DNA from 2 places in the Arthrobacter sp. 05T45 genome. Region 2 is predicted to be linked to the other one. Evidence: predicted binding sites of a transcription regulator. Region 2 holds the regulator's gene; the other holds the start of a gene.
What was found. Region 2 encodes LexA, which represses DNA repair genes until DNA is damaged. Its sites were predicted from a motif close to TCGAACANNTGTTCGA; they were not measured.
Positions count from the first base shown of each region.

Region 1: the regulator LexA is predicted to act here: its motif matches at 3,218-3,233, upstream of AC1DGD_RS11125 (DUF6504 family protein).

Region 1 is NZ_JBFTKI010000009.1:31,387-40,220, reverse strand. It holds gene AC1DGD_RS11155 (S-(hydroxymethyl)mycothiol dehydrogenase) at 1-513, opposite strand, end outside; gene AC1DGD_RS11150 (mycoredoxin) at 646-903, opposite strand; gene AC1DGD_RS11145 (SOS response-associated peptidase) at 1,164-1,910, shown strand; gene AC1DGD_RS11140 (VOC family protein) at 1,979-2,401, opposite strand; gene AC1DGD_RS11135 (chorismate mutase) at 2,416-2,742, shown strand; gene AC1DGD_RS11130 (hypothetical protein) at 2,750-3,136, opposite strand; gene AC1DGD_RS11125 (DUF6504 family protein) at 3,339-3,674, shown strand; gene AC1DGD_RS11120 (DNA polymerase III subunit alpha) at 3,671-7,183, shown strand; gene thrS (threonine--tRNA ligase) at 7,313-8,834, shown strand, end outside.
Region 2 is NZ_JBFTKI010000005.1:51,645-60,478, reverse strand. It holds gene dapF (diaminopimelate epimerase) at 1-539, shown strand, start outside; gene AC1DGD_RS07685 (class I SAM-dependent methyltransferase) at 520-1,134, opposite strand; gene hflX (GTPase HflX) at 1,698-3,296, shown strand; gene AC1DGD_RS07675 (ATP-dependent DNA helicase) at 3,289-5,439, shown strand; gene lexA (transcriptional repressor LexA) at 5,553-6,302, opposite strand; gene AC1DGD_RS07665 (LysM peptidoglycan-binding domain-containing protein) at 6,820-7,224, shown strand; gene AC1DGD_RS07660 (histidinol-phosphate transaminase) at 7,293-8,411, shown strand; gene hisB (imidazoleglycerol-phosphate dehydratase HisB) at 8,483-8,834, shown strand, end outside.

The DNA.
Region 1 (8,834 bases), on a different contig from region 2:
CGCCGCGCCGATGCCTGCCATGACGCCGCAGCCGAGCAGGCCGACGGCGGCGGGATCGGCGTCGTCGTCCACCTTGGTGCACTGGCCGGCCGCTACGAGGGTCTTTTCGGCGAAGGCACCGATGCCCAGCGCGGCCGTCAGCTCGGTGCCGTCCTCCAGCGTCATTTTCTGGGTGGCGTTGTGGGTATTGAAGCAGTACTGCGGCTGGCCCCGGCGGCAGGCGCGGCACTCGCCGCAGACTGCCCGCCAGTTCAGCACCACGCGGTCCCCGGGGGCGACCTCGGTGACGTCCGGTCCCACGGCACTGACAACGCCGGTGGCCTCGTGGCCGAGCAGGAAGGGGAAGTCGTCGTTGATGGCGCCCTGCTTGTAGTGCAGATCGGTGTGGCAGACACCGCAGGTGAGGATGTCCACGAGGGCCTCGCCGGGGCCCGGGTCCGGCACCAGGATCGTCTCCAGGGTGACGTCGGCATTCTTGGAACGGACAACTGCGGCTTTGACTTTATGGACCATGAAACAAGCTCCTCTGTTCTGGAACGCGGATTGCTGGCACAACTTACTGGTTACTGGCACAACGGGCGGCGGCGCGGCCCTTGGGAGGCCGCGCCGTCGTGGTTTGGTGGTGTCCTGGGATGCAGGAAGGGCCTAGGCGGCGAGCCGGCTCTTGACCTCAGCTGCGGAGGGGTTGGTGGCGGCGGTGCCGTCGGGGAACAGCACGGTGGGGACGGTGCGGTTGCCTCCGTTGAGCTGCTCGACGAGATCGGCCGTGCCTTCGACTTCCTCGATGTTGATCTCGGTGTACCCGATGCCCTGTGCGTCCAGCTGCTTCTTCAGCCGGTTGCAGTAGCCGCACCACGTGGTCGAAAACATAGTGATGGTGCCGGATTCGGGGGTGAAGTCCACGAAGTTCTCCTCAAGTAAGTGGATGGGGCCGGCGTATCAGGCCGGGCGCCCACTGAAGTCGTACGTCACTGCCAACAACCGTACCCTGCAGCCCGCTATTCCCGCAGAGAGCGCTGCCCCCTACGCCGTCCGACGCGACTTCGCGGTAAAGATGCGAAATCGCCGGAAAGTTCCGGCGACTTCGCACGTTTCCGGCGACCTCGGCGGGCTCAGGCGGCTCGGCGGATGACATGGGATGGGTGCGGTGGCATGCTGATGCCATGTGTGGACGCTACGTGATGGCCCGGGCCGTCGGAGACCTGCTGGCCGAATTCGATGCCGGGCTGGAGGATGAGATCGCGATTCCGCCGTCGTGGAACGTGGCCCCGACGGCTGATGTGCCGATCCTGCTCGAACGGCTTGTGGAGGGAGAACCGGTCCGCCAACTGCACATTGCGCGCTGGGGCCTGGTGCCGTCCTGGGCCAAGGACCCGGGCATCGGGTCCAAGATGATCAATGCCCGCAGCGAGACCGTGCTGGAGAAGCCCGCCTTCCGGAAAGCGACCCGCGCCCGTCGCTGCGCCGTCCCGGCGGATGGCTACTACGAGTGGAAGGGCGAGGGCCGCACCAAGCAGCCCTACTACGTCCATCCCAAGGACGGACGCCCCATTGTCTTCGCGGGACTCTATGAATGGTGGCGGGACCCGTCCAAGGCAGAGGGTGACCCGGAGCGCTGGATGCTCTCGACCTCGATCATGACCACCGACTCGCCGCCGGAGGGCTACGCCGGGGGAATGCTGGCCGAGCTGACCGCGCTGCATGACAGGGTTCCGCTGCCCATGAACCGCGAGACCATGCAGACGTGGCTGGACCCGCAGGCCGATGATGCGGCCGGGCTCGTGGATCTGGTCCGGGCCGGGGCGCACGACGTCGCGGAAGGCTGGACGATCGACGCCGTCGGCACCGCCGTCGGGAACGTCAGGAATGACTCACCGGAACTCATCCAGCCGGTGGGGAGCCTGTTCTAGCGGTACGCCGGCCTGTCTGGCGGCTGCCCGGCGGCTGCCAAGGCACGGGGCGGCACTGGTTACCTGAGTCAGAGCGTTACTTTGCCGCCGCCGTCGACCGACCAGTCGGGGTTGAAGGCGACCTCCCAGCGGTAGCCGTCGGGATCGGCGAAGTAGCCGGTGTAGCCGCCCCAGGGCTGGGTCTTCGGTGCCGCAACGATGCGGGCTCCCGCGGTCCCGGCTTCGGCCATCACCCGGTCGACGTCCACCGTGCCGGCCAGGTTGTGGCTGAGCGTGATGCACGCAATGCCGGCAGGGGGATCGGTGGCCGCCTCGGACTGCATTTGACCCGCGTCCCAGAGCGAAAGGATGAGGCCGTGGTTGACCTGGATGAAGAGCACCTCCCCGGGGACTTCCCGGTGGACCGGCCATCCGAGGCCATCGACGTAGAAGCGGCGTGAGGCGTCAACACTGCGGACACCTAGCGATATGAAGTCGACTCGTGGCTGCATCTTTCGATACTGTCATGCACATGCCCACAAATCACGCAGACGACAAGGCCGCCCAGGCCGACCGCGAACAGCTCGCCGCCGTGCGGGTGGCTGTTGACGAGGTGGACGAGCAGATCGTGTCCTTGATCGGGCGCCGGGAACGGCTGATCCGGATCGCCGGGACCCTCAAGGCGGACAGCGCCGAGGTCCGTGCGCCCGGGCGTGTGGAGCGGGTCATCGAACACGTCCGCGCCACGGCGGAAAAGAAGGACATCGACGTCGAACTTGTCGAGAAGACCTACCGGGCGATGATCGATGCCTTCATCACGCTCGAGCTGGAAGTGTACAAGTCCAGCTCCTAGAAGATGCCTAGAGGGCTTCTTCGACAGGCACGTTGGCCTGGTAGTCCCGGCCGTCACAATCGCTGAAGGCCGTCATGAGATGGCCCTTGGGCAGGCCAAGCACAGTCGTAAGCGGGAAATGGCCGGTAATGGTGTTGCCCGAGTGTTCGACCCCCTTGAGGTCGAAATTTTCCTCGGTGCCGTCGTGGCTGAAGCAGTAGAAGGACACGGCTTCGCCGTTCATGAACTCGATCCCCATCCTGCGCTGGTGGGAATAGTCCGGGGTGGCTGCCAAGAGCCCCACCACGTAGGCGCCCTGGCCGGGGATGTTTCCGTCTATATCAAAAGTCGCCACCAAGGTTGGATCCTTGGCGGCGATGCTTACGTGCTTCAGGAGTGCGTTATGGGAGCTCATGGCTCAATCCTGCTACCTGTACCTGCGTGAGTCCACCCCCGATCTGGGTTTTGTCGCCTCTCCGACGTAGACTGATTTTATTCGAAGATATGTTCGAATAAATTCATGGGGCCTGGAACTGGGGGCGCCGGAAGCGGAATGGACGTAGGAAGTCGAAGCGGGGACTGGGCCGGCTCCAGCCCGGACTGGGTCGGGAGGCAACGTGGGTATTTTCAGCGAGTCCGTGGATGTCGTCTGCACGCCCTCGGGCCAGCCCCTGCGCCTCGACTGGGCCGGCCGGCGCTACACGGTCTGCGCGGACCCCGTCCGCTGGTACGAACGCCGCCAATGGTGGGCCGAGGAACGCCGGGCGCCACTCGGAAGCGGGCCGGGCCTGGTGGACCATGAGATCTGGCGGGTCCAGGTGCGTGCGGCCGGGGATCACGCCGCGGATTCCACCCTCACCCTTGACCTGACCCGGCATGTCGGCAGCGGCCGGTGGCGGCTCCTGAAGATCCACGACGCCCTGCAGCCCCTCCGGAAGCCCGAATCAGCATGAGTTTCACCCATCTGCACGTCTCCACCGCGTTCAGCGCCCACTATGGCGTCTCCTGGCCGGAGGAACTTGCCGCCGCGGCCGCCGCTGACGGCGCCACCGCGCTGGCCTGCACGGACCGCGACGGCCTGTACGGAACCGTCAAGCACCTGAAGGCGTGCATGGCAGCCGGGCTGGATGCAATCGTCGGGGTGGACCTTGCAGTCTTTGACGACGACGGCGACCACCGTACCCAGCTCGGGGGACGCGTCGTCGTGCTGGCGCACGGACACAACAACGGTGCCGGCTACCGGGCGCTGTGCCGGCTGATCTCCGACGCCCACGCCCGCACCACGGGCAAGGCCGGGGGAATAGTGCCGGTGGCCGTCACCCGGGCGGAACTGGCCTCCCGCACCCTGCACCCGGAAACCCTGAAGCCGGTCCTGACAGTGCTGATCGGCCCGGACTCCGACGTCGGCCGGGCCATGGGCGGCCGGCGCTACCTGCGGCCCCGCACCCTGTTCAAACGATGGCTGGACGCCATGCCCCCCGGAACGTTGGCGGCAGAGGTTGTGTCCCAGCTCAGCCCGCCCGGGGAACCGCTGAGCACCGCCCACGCGGTGCGCATGCTCAAACTCGCCGCAGAACACGGGGTGCCCGCCGTGCTGAGCAACGCTGTGCGGTACGTGGCTGAGGACGGCGCGGCCACCGCCGATGTGCTGGACTCGGCCCGGACACTGAAATCCCTCCCCGAGCTCTCGGCTGCCCCGCTGCTGCAGCCCAACGGGCAGGGCTGGCTCAAATCGGCGGCCCGGATGCTGCAGCTGGGCAAGGAGATCATCCACGCCGCCGGCTACGGCACGGCGGACCTCAAGCGGCTCCTGGCCCAGACCGAGGCGCTCGCGGACCGCTGCCGCATGGATCCGGAAGCCGACATGGGCTGGAAACGGCCCGTGGTCCCGGAGGCATCCGTGATCGGGATCGACGGCGACGCGCTCGCCGAACTGACCCTGCGGTGTGAGGCCGGCATCGGCCGCCGCTTCCCGGGCATTTCCGGGCAGCGGGAAAAGCAGCTGCGGGCCAGGCTGGAGCATGAGCTTCGGATCATCGACTCGCTGGGTTTCGCCTCGTACTTCCTGACCGTCGCAGAGGTCTCCCGGATGATCCTGGCCCTGGGCATCCGGGCGGCCGCGCGCGGTTCGGGCGCCTCCAGCCTGGTCAACTACCTGATCGACATCAGCCAGGTGAACCCGCTCGAGCACGACCTCATCTTTGAACGCTTCCTCTCCCGCGACCGTGCCACGCTGCCGGACATAGACATCGACGTCGAAAGCGCCGAACGGCACAACGTCTACCGGAAGATCTTTGAGCGCTTCGGCGCCGAACGCGTCACGCTGATGAGCATGCAGAACGGGTACCGCGCTCGCGGTGCCGTGCGCGATGCCGGCCTGGCCCTGGGCATGGACGACGGCGAGGTCGGGGAAATCGCCAAGCAGCTGTGGCGGTTCTCGGCCCGGCACTTCCGCGAAGCCCTCGTGGAGAAACCCGAGCTGAAGGAATTCGCGGACCGGGTGGAGCAGCGAGGCTTCTCCGAGAACCAGCAGCTGGACCTGCTGGTGGACCTCACGGAGCGGCTGGACCGGCTGCCCCGCCACATCTCCATGCACCCGTGCGGCGTCATCCTCGGCGATGCCACCCTGCTGGACCGCACCCCCGTCCAGCCCAGCGGCCTGGGCCTGCCCATGAGCCAGTTCGACAAGCACGACATGGACCCCATGGGCATGCTGAAACTCGATGTACTTGGCGTCCGGATGCAGAGCGCCATGGCCTTCGCCGTCCGGGAAGTGATCCGGCTCCACCCGTCCAAGGCCGAGGTGGTGGCCGCCGGCGCGCATCCGGCCGGGCCGGACGGGGCGGGCCCGGACTACATCGCCGAGGACGGGCGCATCGACCTCAACGCCGTCCCGCTCGATGACGAGCCAACCTTTGAACTGATCCGCAGCACCCACACCCTGGGCTGCTTCCAGATCGAGTCCCCTGGCCAGCGCGAACTGATCGGCAAGTTGGCCCCCCGGGAGTTCAACGATCTCATTATCGACATTTCCCTGTTCCGCCCGGGTCCGATGAAATCCGACATGGTCCGGCCCTTCCTGGAGCACCGGCATGGATTCGCCCCCGAGGTCTACCCGCACCCGGACCTCAAACCTGTCCTGAAAGAGACCCACGGGGTCACGGTCTTCCACGAGCAGATCCTCAAGACCTTCGACGTCATGACCGGGTGCGGGCTGGCGCGGGCCGACGAGTTCCGCCGTGCGCTGGGCAACGACGTGTTGGAAGCCAGGGTGGAGGAGTTTTTCCGGAAGGAGGCGCGGGCCCGGAACTACAGTCCCGAGGTGGTGGACAAGGTCTGGGGCACGCTGAAGGCCTTTGGCAGCTTCGGGTTCTGCAAGGCCCACGGAGCCGCCTTCGCAGTGCCCACCTATCAGTCGGCCTGGCTTAAGGCACACCACCCGGAGGCGTTCCTCGCCGGGCTCTGGGAACACGACCCCGGAATGTACCCCAAACGCCTGCTCGTGGCCGAGGCCCGCCGGCTGGGGATCCCCATCCTTCCCCTCGACATCAACCGGAGCCAGGCCGAGTACCGGGTGGAGCGGGTGCAAACCGGGCCGGACCGGGGCAGGCTGGGCATCCGGCTGAGCCTGAACGGTATCTTCGGGCTCTCCGGCGCCGAGCTGAAACGGATTGTGGCCGGCCAGCCCTACGACTCCCTGGCGGACCTGCGGGCCAGGTCGCGGCTCAGCCGGCCCAGCATCCAGCGACTGGCCCAGCTGGGCGCCTTCGATTCGCTGCACCGGGCGTCCGGGGGAGAAGCCAACCGGGCGGATCTGGTCCAGCACCTGCAAAAACTCCAGGCCCGCCCCCTCCGGAAGGGCGTGGAAGTCATTGAGGGCCAGCTGGCGTTGCCGCTGGGGGACGTGGAGTTGACGAACCTGGTGGCGGCACTGCCCGCACCCAGCATGGTGGATAACGTCCGAGCGGAACTGGACCTGATGGCTGTGGACGTCAGCGAGCACCTCATGACCAGCCACCGCCCGCTGCTGGACCGGCTGGGCGTCACCACCGCGGACAAGCTGCTGGGACTGCGCAACGGCACGGAGGTGCTGGTGGCCGGGGTCCGGGTGGCCACCCAGACCCCGCCCATGAGGGGCGGCCGGCGTGTGGTGTTCATCAGCGTCGACGACGGCACGGGCTGTGTGGATTCGGTGTTCTTCCACGAGGCGCAGGAGCAGTCCGGACCCTTGCTGTTCGGCACCCGCCTGCTCCTGATCCGCGGCACCACCCGCCGGACCGGGCCGCGGGGGATCAGCATCAGCGCCTCCATGGCCTGGGACCTCAGCCGCCCGGAGACCCTCCCGTTCCCGGCATCGGCTCCCGGCGCCGCCGGCCGGCAGGAGCCTTACCTGTCCGGCCCCCTGTCCAGCCCCCTGGACGGGATCAGCAGGAACCTCGCCATCACCGGGCTGGGCGGCTGACCGGCCGGCGGTGCGGCTCGCTCGTGGCGCGTTGGTTGGCCTCTGGAGAAACCGATAGCATGGACGAGGCTGGCTGTGGTCCCCGTACGCCACAAGCTACGAAGCCTTAACTTTGAATAGGAGACACCCGTGTCAGATGCCCAGCAGATCACCCTTCTCGTCGACGGCGAAGAGACCAAGGTGACTACCGGGACCACCGGCGCGGAACTCTTCTTTGAGCGCCGCGACGTCGTTGTGGCCCGCGTTAACGGCGAGTTGAAGGACCTGGACCAGCCCCTTCCCGAGGACGCCGCCGTCGAGGCCGTCACCATTGATTCCCCGGACGGGCTCAACGTCCTGCGCCACTCCACGGCCCACGTCATGGCCCAGGCCGTGCAGCAGCTGCGCCCCGACGCAAAGCTCGGCATCGGCCCCTACATCACGGACGGCTTCTACTTCGACTTCGACGTCGCGGAACCGTTCACCCCGGAAGACCTCCGCCAGCTCGAAAAGATGATGCAGAAGATCATCAACCAGAACCAGAAGTTCGTGCGCCGCGTGGTGTCCGAGGACGAGGCCCGCGAGGCGATGAAGGACGAGCCCTACAAGCTCGAACTCCTGGGCAGGAAGAATGACGCCGCCGAGGCCGGAGAGGGCGTCAACGTCGAGGTCGGCGCCGGCGACATCACCATCTACGACAACGTGGACCGCAAGAGCGGGGACAGCATCTGGTGCGATCTGTGCCGCGGCCCGCACCTGCCGAACACCAAACTCATCTCCAACGCCTTCGCACTGACCCGGTCCTCGGCCGCCTACTGGCTGGGAAACCAGAGCAACCAGCAGCTGCAGCGCATCTACGGCACCGCCTGGCCCACCAAGGACGCGCTCAAGGCCTACCAGGAGCGCATTGCCGAGGCAGAGCGCCGCGACCACCGCAAACTCGGCGCGGAGCTGGACCTGTTCTCCTTCCCGGATGAGCTCGGCTCAGGCCTGCCGGTCTTCCACCCCAAGGGCGGCATTATCCGCAAGGCCATGGAGGACTACTCCCGCCAGCGTCACGTCGATGCCGGCTACGATTTCGTCTACACCCCGCACATCACCAAGGGCCACCTCTACGAAGTCTCAGGCCACCTGGACTGGTACAAGGAGGGCATGTTCCCGGCGATGCACATCGACGCGGAGCTGAACGAGGACGGCACGGTCCGCAAGCCCGGCCAGGACTACTACCTCAAGCCGATGAACTGCCCCATGCACAACCTGATCTTCCGGTCCCGCGGCCGCTCCTACCGCGAACTGCCGCTGCGGCTCTTCGAGTTCGGCTCGGTTTACCGCTACGAGAAGTCCGGCGTGGTGCACGGCCTGACCCGCGTCCGGGGCATGACCCAGGACGACGCCCACATCTACTGCACCCGCGAGCAGATGAAGGACGAGCTCACCACCACGCTGAACTTCGTCCTCGGCCTGCTCAAGGACTACGGCCTGGACGACTTCTACCTCGAGCTCTCCACCAAAAACGAAGACAAGTTCGTGGGCGACGACGCTACCTGGGACGAAGCCACCCGCACCCTCGCCGAAGTAGCCGAAGCCTCCGGGCTCGAGCTCATCCCGGATCCGGGCGGAGCCGCGTTCTACGGCCCCAAGATTTCCGTCCAGACCAAGGACGCGCTCGGCC
Region 2 (8,834 bases):
AGACGATCGTCCGGACGGCTGCGGGCTACGCCGTGGACATGGGCCCCTGGGAGTTCATTTTCCCGGGCGAGGCGACCGCGCGGGCCATGGACTCGCTGGTCAGCGCCGACGGGCTCGAAGTCGCACGGCCCGCCCTCTCCGTCAGCATGGGCAACCCGCACACTGTCGTGGCCCTGGCCGAAACAGCCGAACTGGAGGCCACGCAGCTGTTCACGGCCCCCCGGGTGGACCCGACGCCGCCGCACGGCACCAACGTCGAATTCGTTGTGCCCTCCGAACCACTGGTCCACGACGGCACCGGCACCATCACCATGCGGGTCCACGAGCGCGGAGTGGGGGAGACCCAGTCATGCGGCACGGGCGCCTGCGCCGCCGCCGTCGCGATTCGCCACTGGGCCGGACAGGGCGCACCGGACGCGTGGAACGTCCACGTCCCCGGCGGCGTCGTCGGCGTGAAATTCTTCCTGGGCCCGGAGGGGCACGAACACGTCGAACTCAGCGGCCCGGCCGTGATCGTCGCTAGCGGGACGCTTTCCTGATTCGAAGGATCCGGAACGACTTCGACGTGCTCTCCCGGGTCACGCTGAAGCTGGCGTCGAGCTCCGCCGAGAGCCAGCGCTGCAGCGAGTCCGAGCCGAGGTTCTTCTGGACCACGAGCCAGGCCGATCCGCCCGGCGCCAGCCTGGGAATCCACAGGCGCAGGAGGGCATGAAGCTCATCCTTGCCGATCCTGATCGGCGGGTTGGACCAGATGGTGTCAAAGCGCAGGTCGGGGTCCACGGCGTCCGGCGTGCTGGCGGATACGTTGTGCAGCCCCAACAGCCCGGCGTTTTCATTGGTCAGGGTCACGCAGCGTTCGTTCACGTCCACCGCGTAGACCTGGGCGTGCGGTGCCCGCAGGGCCATGGTCAGGGCGATCGGTCCCCAGCCGCAGCCGATATCCAGCAGGTTGCCCTGCGGCGACGGCGCCGGGACGTCGGCCAGGAGCACGGCCGTCCCCTTGTCGATCCCGTCCGGGCTGAAGATCCCCGAGGACGTCTGCAGCCGGCGCGTCTCACCGGCAAGATCCACAGTGAGCGGCTTACGGGTAAAGGGCCCGGCCGGCTGGGCGCTGAAATAGTGTGCAGACTCCATAATGGGCCAGATTAGTTCGCGGCCAGCCCGTATGGGAAACCGGGTGGGAGCGCCGGCGTCTGCTACGCTACAAAACATGATCTTGATCTCCAAGTAGCCGGCACGGGTCCCGTCCCGTCCTTGTCAGGGACGCCGAGGGGCTCCGTAGCGACGCAGGTAAACGCCTTCCGCTGAGTGCGCCATTGCACGGGTGAGTTTTCTCACCCGCGGGCGCCCGCACCACTTGGAATCCAGCCATCTTCCCAGGCACCGTGTCTTGCTGGCACCGTTTTTCGGGCACCGTGCTCCCGGTCCCGCTCCCGGGCCCGGCGTGGCGGAGGCACCTACCTCAACGTGTTTGCACCGGCACCGCCCACACAGCCAGTGTCCCCGCAGCCAGGCGCCCTAGCCGCCTCTACGTTCACCCAGCCACCGCTCCGCACAGAACCAGCCCCGCCCCGGCGCCGTTGCCGCAGGCATTCCAGGAGGCCCGCATGACCCCCCGCCGTCAGCCCAGCGCGAATACCGCCCCACAGAGCAACAATCGGCACTATTCTGAAAGAGCCGAACCTTTAAAGGAGACCATGACCAGCCACCCCAACACCGGACCCGATTCAGCAGCCCAGGACATGAGCCCTGAAGAGATTCAAGCTGTAATCGACCGGATCCTTTCCAAGGACACCCCCGCCCCAGGCCGCGGCGGCGGCACCGGCCATGGCACCGCCGCCGGTGCTGGCACCAGCAGCCCGACGTCGGTGCTCGGCAAGGCGCAGGCCATCTCCCGCCTGGACGAGGTGTACACCAACTTCGACGGCGACCAGCAGGACCTTGAGGAACGGCACGCACTGCGCCGCAAGGCCGGCCTGTCCACCGAGCTCGAAGACGTCACCGAGGTCGAATACCGGCAGTTGCGCCTTGAGCGCGTCGTCCTGGCCGGCCTCTGGACCGAGGGCACCCTCGCGGACGCGGAGAACTCCCTGCGTGAACTTGCCGCCCTCGCTGAGACGGCCGGCTCCGAGGTCCTCGACGGGCTCGTCCAGCGGCGTGCCAAGCCCGATCCCGGGACTTTCCTAGGCTCCGGCAAGGCACAGGAGCTGAAAGCCATCGTGATGTCCACCGGCGCCGACACCGTCGTCGTTGACGCCGAATTGGCCCCGTCCCAGCGGCGCGGGCTGGAGGACATCGTCAAGGTCAAGGTCATTGACCGTACAGCGCTGATCCTGGACATCTTCGCCCAGCACGCCAAGAGCCGTGAAGGCAAGGCGCAGGTGGAGCTCGCCCAGCTCGAATACCTGCTCCCGCGCCTGCGCGGCTGGGGTGAATCGATGTCCCGCCAGGCCGGTGGCCAGGTGGGCGGCGCCGGTGCCGGCATGGGCTCGCGTGGTCCCGGTGAGACCAAGATCGAACTGGACCGCCGTCGGATCCGCACCCGGATGGCCAAGCTGCGGCGCGAAATCGCCGCTATGAAGCCTGCCCGGGAAACGAAGCGCGCCAACCGCCGTCGTAATGCCGTGCCCTCTGTCGCCATCGCCGGGTACACCAACGCCGGGAAGTCCTCGCTGCTGAACCGGCTGACCGACGCAGGGGTGCTGGTGGAAAACGCCCTGTTCGCCACCCTGGACCCCACCGTCCGCAAGGCCGAAACCGCTGACGGGCTGGGATACACCCTGGCCGACACCGTGGGCTTTGTCCGTTCCCTGCCCACCCAGCTCGTGGAGGCATTCCGCTCCACGCTGGAAGAGGTCGCCGACTCTGACCTGATCCTGCATGTCGTGGACGTCTCGCACCCGGATCCGGAAGGCCAGATCGCGGCTGTCCGGACGGTCTTCAGCGAAGTCGACGCGCGCAAGGTTCCGGAAATCATTGTCCTGAACAAGGCCGACGCCGCTGACCCGTTCGTGGTCGAACGGCTCAAGCAGCGCGAGCCGCGCCACGTGGTGGTCTCGGCCCGCACCGGCGAAGGCATTCCGGAACTGCTCAAGGCCATCAGCGACGGCATTCCGCGGCCCAGCGTGAAGCTTGAACTGCTCATCCCGTACAACCGCGGGGATCTGATCAGCAAGCTCCACGAAAGCGACGCCGAGATCCTCAGCCTCGACCACGAGGAAACCGGGACCCGTGCCGTGGTGATGGTGCGTGAAGGACTCGCCGCCGAACTGGATCCCTTCATCAGCAATGACTGAGGCTGCGGTGACCAGGACCGACGCCGATCCAGCTGACGCCGAACCAGCCGACGCCGAACCAGCTGACGCTGGGCCGGCCGACGCCGACACCGGCGCCGGTTCGGTTGCCGGCGCGGCCGGCGAGGAGTTTGTTGTTAAGCTGCTCGACCGTGCCGTGTCCGGCATGGGCGGGCAGAGCCGCGATGGCCAGCACGAAATGGCCCGGCAGGTGGCGCGCGCGATAGACAGCGGCGATCACCTGCTGGTCCAGGCCGGCACCGGCACCGGCAAGTCGCTGGCCTACCTGATTCCGCTGATCGCGCATTCGCTGACCAGCAACAAACCCACCCTAGTCTCCACCGCCACCCTGGCACTGCAAACGCAGATTGTGGGCCGGGACCTGCCCAGGCTGCTCAAGACCATCACCCCTGCCCTGGAGCGGCCCGTCAAGGTCGCCCTGGTCAAGGGCCGGTCCAACTACGTCTGCCGGCACAAACTCGAGGGCGGCTTCCCGTCCGAAGAACCTTCCGAGGGACAGCTGTTTTCCCTCGGCGAGGACACGTCCGTGCCGCACTTCGCCGCCGCACTTGGCGGGCCGTCCTCCCAGCTGGGCAAGGAAGTTGTCCGGCTGCGCGAATGGGCCGAGGAGACCGCCACGGGGGACCGCGACGAGCTCATGCCGGGCGTCACGGACCGGGCCTGGCGCCAGGTCTCGGTCACCTCCATGGAGTGCCTCGGCGCGCAGAAATGCCCGCTCGCGGCCGAATGCTTCAGCGAACTGGCACGGCAGAACGCCGCCGATGCCGACGTCGTGGTCACCAACCACGCCATGCTCGCCGTCAGTGCCTTCGAAGGCCTGGCGGTCCTGCCGGAGTACGACGTCGTCGTGGTGGATGAAGCACACGAACTTCAGGACCGCGTCACGGGCGCGGTCTCGGGCCAGCTCTCCGTGGCGATGGTGCACGCCGCCGCGTCCGGGGCCCGGAAGCACACGGGCATCACCGTGGATGCGCTGAACAATGCCGCCGCCCACCTGGAGCTCGCCATCGACGGCGTCCCCAGCGGGCTGATGCCCAACGGCCTGAACAGCGAGCAGCTGGACTGCATCGACCAACTGCGCGACGCGTGCCGCGCCGCCCTGTCCGATTCCAAGGGGGACAGCTCCGTGTCGGCGGACGGCGGACGGCAGCTGGCCCGCTCGCGCCTCATGGTCATCCTGGAGCTCTGTGAACGCCTCCTGGCCGCGCGCGAAAACCGCGAAGTCGTGTGGTTCTCCCGCAACAGCAGCTTCGACCCGGCGCAGGGCTACTCCCAGCCGGACGAGAGCGCGCCGGCGTTGATCAACGTTGCCCCGCTGAGCGTCGCAGGGCGGTTGCGCGAGGGCCTGTTCGCGGACCACACCGTCATCCTCACCTCGGCCACACTGGCCATCGGCGCTGCCTTCGAACCCGCCGCCGGCGGCCTGGGCCTGGTTGGCAACGGCGCCCCGAGCTGGACCGGCGTCGACGTCGGCTCCCCGTTCGACTACCCGAAGCAGGGCATCCTCTACGTAGCCAGGCACCTGCCCAAACCCGGCCGCGGAACGTCCCCCGAGGCCCTGGACGAACTCGAGAAGCTGATCCGCGCCTCCGGCGGAGGCGCCCTTTGCCTGTTCTCCTCGCGGCGCGCCGCAGAGGAAGCAGCCGAGGCCATGCGGCCCCGGCTGGGCCTCAGCATCCTGTGCCAGGGGGAGTCGACCATGACGGCGCTCGTGCGGCAGTTTGCCGACGAACCTGACACGTGTTTGTTCGGCACCATGTCCCTCTGGCAGGGCGTCGACGTCCCTGGCGTGTCCTGCCGGCTGGTGGTCATCGACCGGATTCCCTTCCCGCGGCCGGACGACCCGCTGATGACGGCACGTTCGCGGGCCGTGGCCCAGTCCGGCGGCAATGGCTTCATGGCCGTCTCGGCCACGCACGCCGCCATCCGCCTCGCGCAGGGCGCCGGACGGCTGATCCGCTCGACCTCGGATAAGGGCGTGGTGGCAGTGCTGGATTCGCGGCTCTCCACGGAGCGTTACGGCGGCTTCCTGCGCGCCGCGCTGCCGCCGTTCTGGCCCACCACCGATTCATCGATAGCCATGGCAGCCCTGAAGCGCCTGGCGAAAGACTCCGCGAAAGCTTAAGTCCCAAACCGGGGCCGTCACCCTGCGCCGGAAATCGGCCGCGGGGTGGCCGCTCCGAACTGGCGGCATGGCCCGGGATGGCTAAGGGGAGCGCAGTTTAGAGTGAGCGCAGTTTAGAGGGAGCGCAGTACCGATACGACCTTGCCCATGATGACGGCGTGGTCGCCCAGGATGGGCTCGTACTGGGTGTTTTGCGGCAACAGCCACGTGTGGCCGTCCCGCTGGCGGAAGGTCTTGACCGTGGCTTCGTCGTCCAGCAGGGCGGCGACGATATCGCCGTTCACGGCATCACCCTGGCGGCGGACAACCACCCAGTCGCCGTCGCAGATGGCGGCGTCGATCATCGAGTCGCCGGCCACCTTGAGCATGAAGAGTTCGCCATGGCCCACGAGTTGGCGGGGCAGCGGCATGACGTCCTCCACCACCTGGTCCGCGAGGATCGGCCCGCCGGCGGCGATGCGTCCGACGAACGGCACCATTGCCGTGTCAGTGGCGCTGGCGAGCTCGGTTACCGACAGGCCGCCGACGGCCCGCAAGGGGCTGGACTTCTCGATACCAGATATCGGTGTGGCCCCCTCGTCTAGGGTCAGCGGCATGAGTACTTCCATGGCCCGGGGCCGCTTCGGATCGCGCCGCAGGTAGCCGAGCTTTTCCAGTTGGGAGAGCTGGTGGGTCACGCTCGACAGGCTGGCGAGACCGACGGTGTCGCCGATTTCGCGCATGGACGGCGGGTAGCCCTTGTCCGTGACGGACCGCTGGATGGTCTCCAGGATTTTCTTTTGCCGGACGGTGAGGCTCTTGGGGGCCCGGGCGGGCTGCGGGCTCCGTGGGGTGGCCCTGCCGCCGGTGGCTTGTGCTGCCATGTTCGCCAACGCCTTTCCGTTCCGCCCGGCTGCCGTGGCTGCTGTCACCGGGAACTTCCGGCCTGAAATGTCAGACCCTGCTGATCAACTACGAATGAATTCCCACTGTTAGTTCGAAAGTGGGAGTTCGAAAGTGGTTGTCCTGTCCCTCAAAAATAGGCCAGCCGCAGACCTTTTTCAAACATTTGTTCTAGCGAGTCTCGACATCGTTCGTTAGTAAGTGCTAAAACAGAACCAGCAAGATTCGAATATGTGTTCGATTCGGACGATCTAGGTTCGCAGGCAATGTTCGGTTCTATGTTCGAAGGTTCGGCCGGTTGGCGGCGAGTACGTGAGTACGCCGGGCGGCAACTTATGGTCCAGGAGGGCTCAGTTCATGTCAGTTTCAAGCGCGTTTGACGGCACTAACATTCAGGGCGTCACGACCCGCCACCGTGGTGTTGGTCCGGGTGGCGCAGCGGATCGCCGCAGCATCGGACACGGCGGCCTCGCCCAAAGCGGTTCCAGTCACGGCAACGTGTACCCGCTCAACGCCAGGCGCCGCGGCTCCGCGCAGTCGCGGGCGCAGCAAGGAGCCGCCGCCGCGGTTTCCGGCGGCCGGACCAAGCAGCCGCCGCTTCGGCTCACCCGGCGCGGACGCTTCGTCTTTTTCGGCGTCCCCCTGATTCTGCTGGCGGCGTTCATCCTGTCCTTCAGCGGATTCCTCAACGCTCCCGCGAAAGCGGCAGATTCCGCAGACCAGCTCTCGGTGACGCCGACCGTATCCGTCACAGTCCAACCGGGGGAGTCCCTCTGGGCCATTGCCGGGTCGGTGGCCCCGGAGCGCGATCCCCGCGATGTTGTGGCCGATATCGTGCAGTTGAACAATCTGGACGCCGCGCGTGTGATGCCGGGCCAGCAACTGTTTGTTCCGTCCAAGTAGCCACCCCCGGGTGCCGTCGCGGGCGTCACAGTTTCAGCGCCCGTCCCGCTACCACTTAAACTGGTCACGTGACTGACCAGCTTGAGCGCCTCAACCGACTGCCCCTCCGAACCAATCTGCGTGGCCTGCGTCCGTATGGCGCGCCGCAGCTGGACGTCCCCATCCTGCTCAACGTCAACGAGAACACCCATGGGGTCCCGGCCGATGTCCGCGCCGCGATTACCGAAGCCGTGAGCGCCGCCGCTGCCGGGCTGAACCGCTATCCGGACCGCGAATTCACCGAATTGCGCGAAGCCCTCGCCGAATACCTTGGCCATGGGCTGGACGCGGAGAACATCTGGGCCGCGAATGGTTCCAACGAAGTCCTTCAGCAAATCCTCCAGGCCTTCGGGGGCCCTGGCCGGACGGCCCTCGGGTTCCCTCCCACGTATTCGATGTACCCGCTGCTGGCCTCCGGCACGGATACGGAGTACGTCGTCGGGGCCCGCGCGTCCGACTATGGGCTCAGTGCGGAATCAGCGGCACAGCAAGTCCGCGAGCTTCAGCCCAACATTGTCTTCCTCTGTTCCCCGAACAACCCGACCGGCACGGGGCTGGGCCTTGATGTGGTCGAGGCAGTCTATGACGCCGGCGAGGCCAGCCAGACCATCGTGATCGTCGACGAGGCCTATCACGAGTTCGCCCACGACGGCACGCCCAGTGCCCTCACCCTGCTGCCTGGCCGGGAGCGGCTCATCGTCTCGCGCACCATGAGCAAGGCCTTCGCCCTCGCGGGTGCGCGGCTCGGCTACATGGCCGCGGCCCCGGAGGTCGCGGATGCCCTGCGCCTGGTCCGTCTCCCGTACCACCTCTCCGCTATCACCCAGGCTGCGGCCCTGGCTGCCCTGCGCCACCGGGAGGCGCTCATGGCGGACGTCGAGGACATCAAGCGCCAGCGCGACCGGATCGTGTCGGAACTGACGCGGTTGGGCTTGACCCCGGCCGCGTCTGATTCCAACTACGTGTTCTTCGGCGGCCTCGAGAACCCCCATGAGGTTTGGCAGCGCATGCTGGACGCCGGTGTCCTCATCCGCGACGTCGGTATTCCGGGGCACCTGCGCGTCACCGCCGGCACTGAGACAGAAACCACAGCCTTCCTGGAGGCACTTGAACTCATCCTGGCCGGCTCCGCAAAGCCGCAGGCCTAGACTTGGTGGGGAGCCCGATCGTCCCCGCCAGATTGCCCAACACCCTGCCTTCTTCCAAAGGACACATCTACATGAGCACCACCGGATCCACCGCCGCCGAGGGCCGGACCGCACGCATGGAACGGACCACCAGCGAGTCCTCGGTCCTGGTCGAGATCAACCTGGACGGCACCGGCGTTTCAGACATCAGCACGTCGGTCCCGTTCTACGACCACATGCTGACGGCCCTCAGCAAGCACTCCTTGATTGACATGACCGTCAAGGCCACCGGCGACACCCACATCGATGTCCACCACACTGTCGAGGACGTGGCCATCACTTTCGGCGAGGTTCTGCGGACCGCCCTGGGCAACAAAGCCGGGATCCGCCGCTTTGGCGAGGCGACCGTTCCCCTCGATGAGGCCCTCGCGCAAGCTGTCGTGG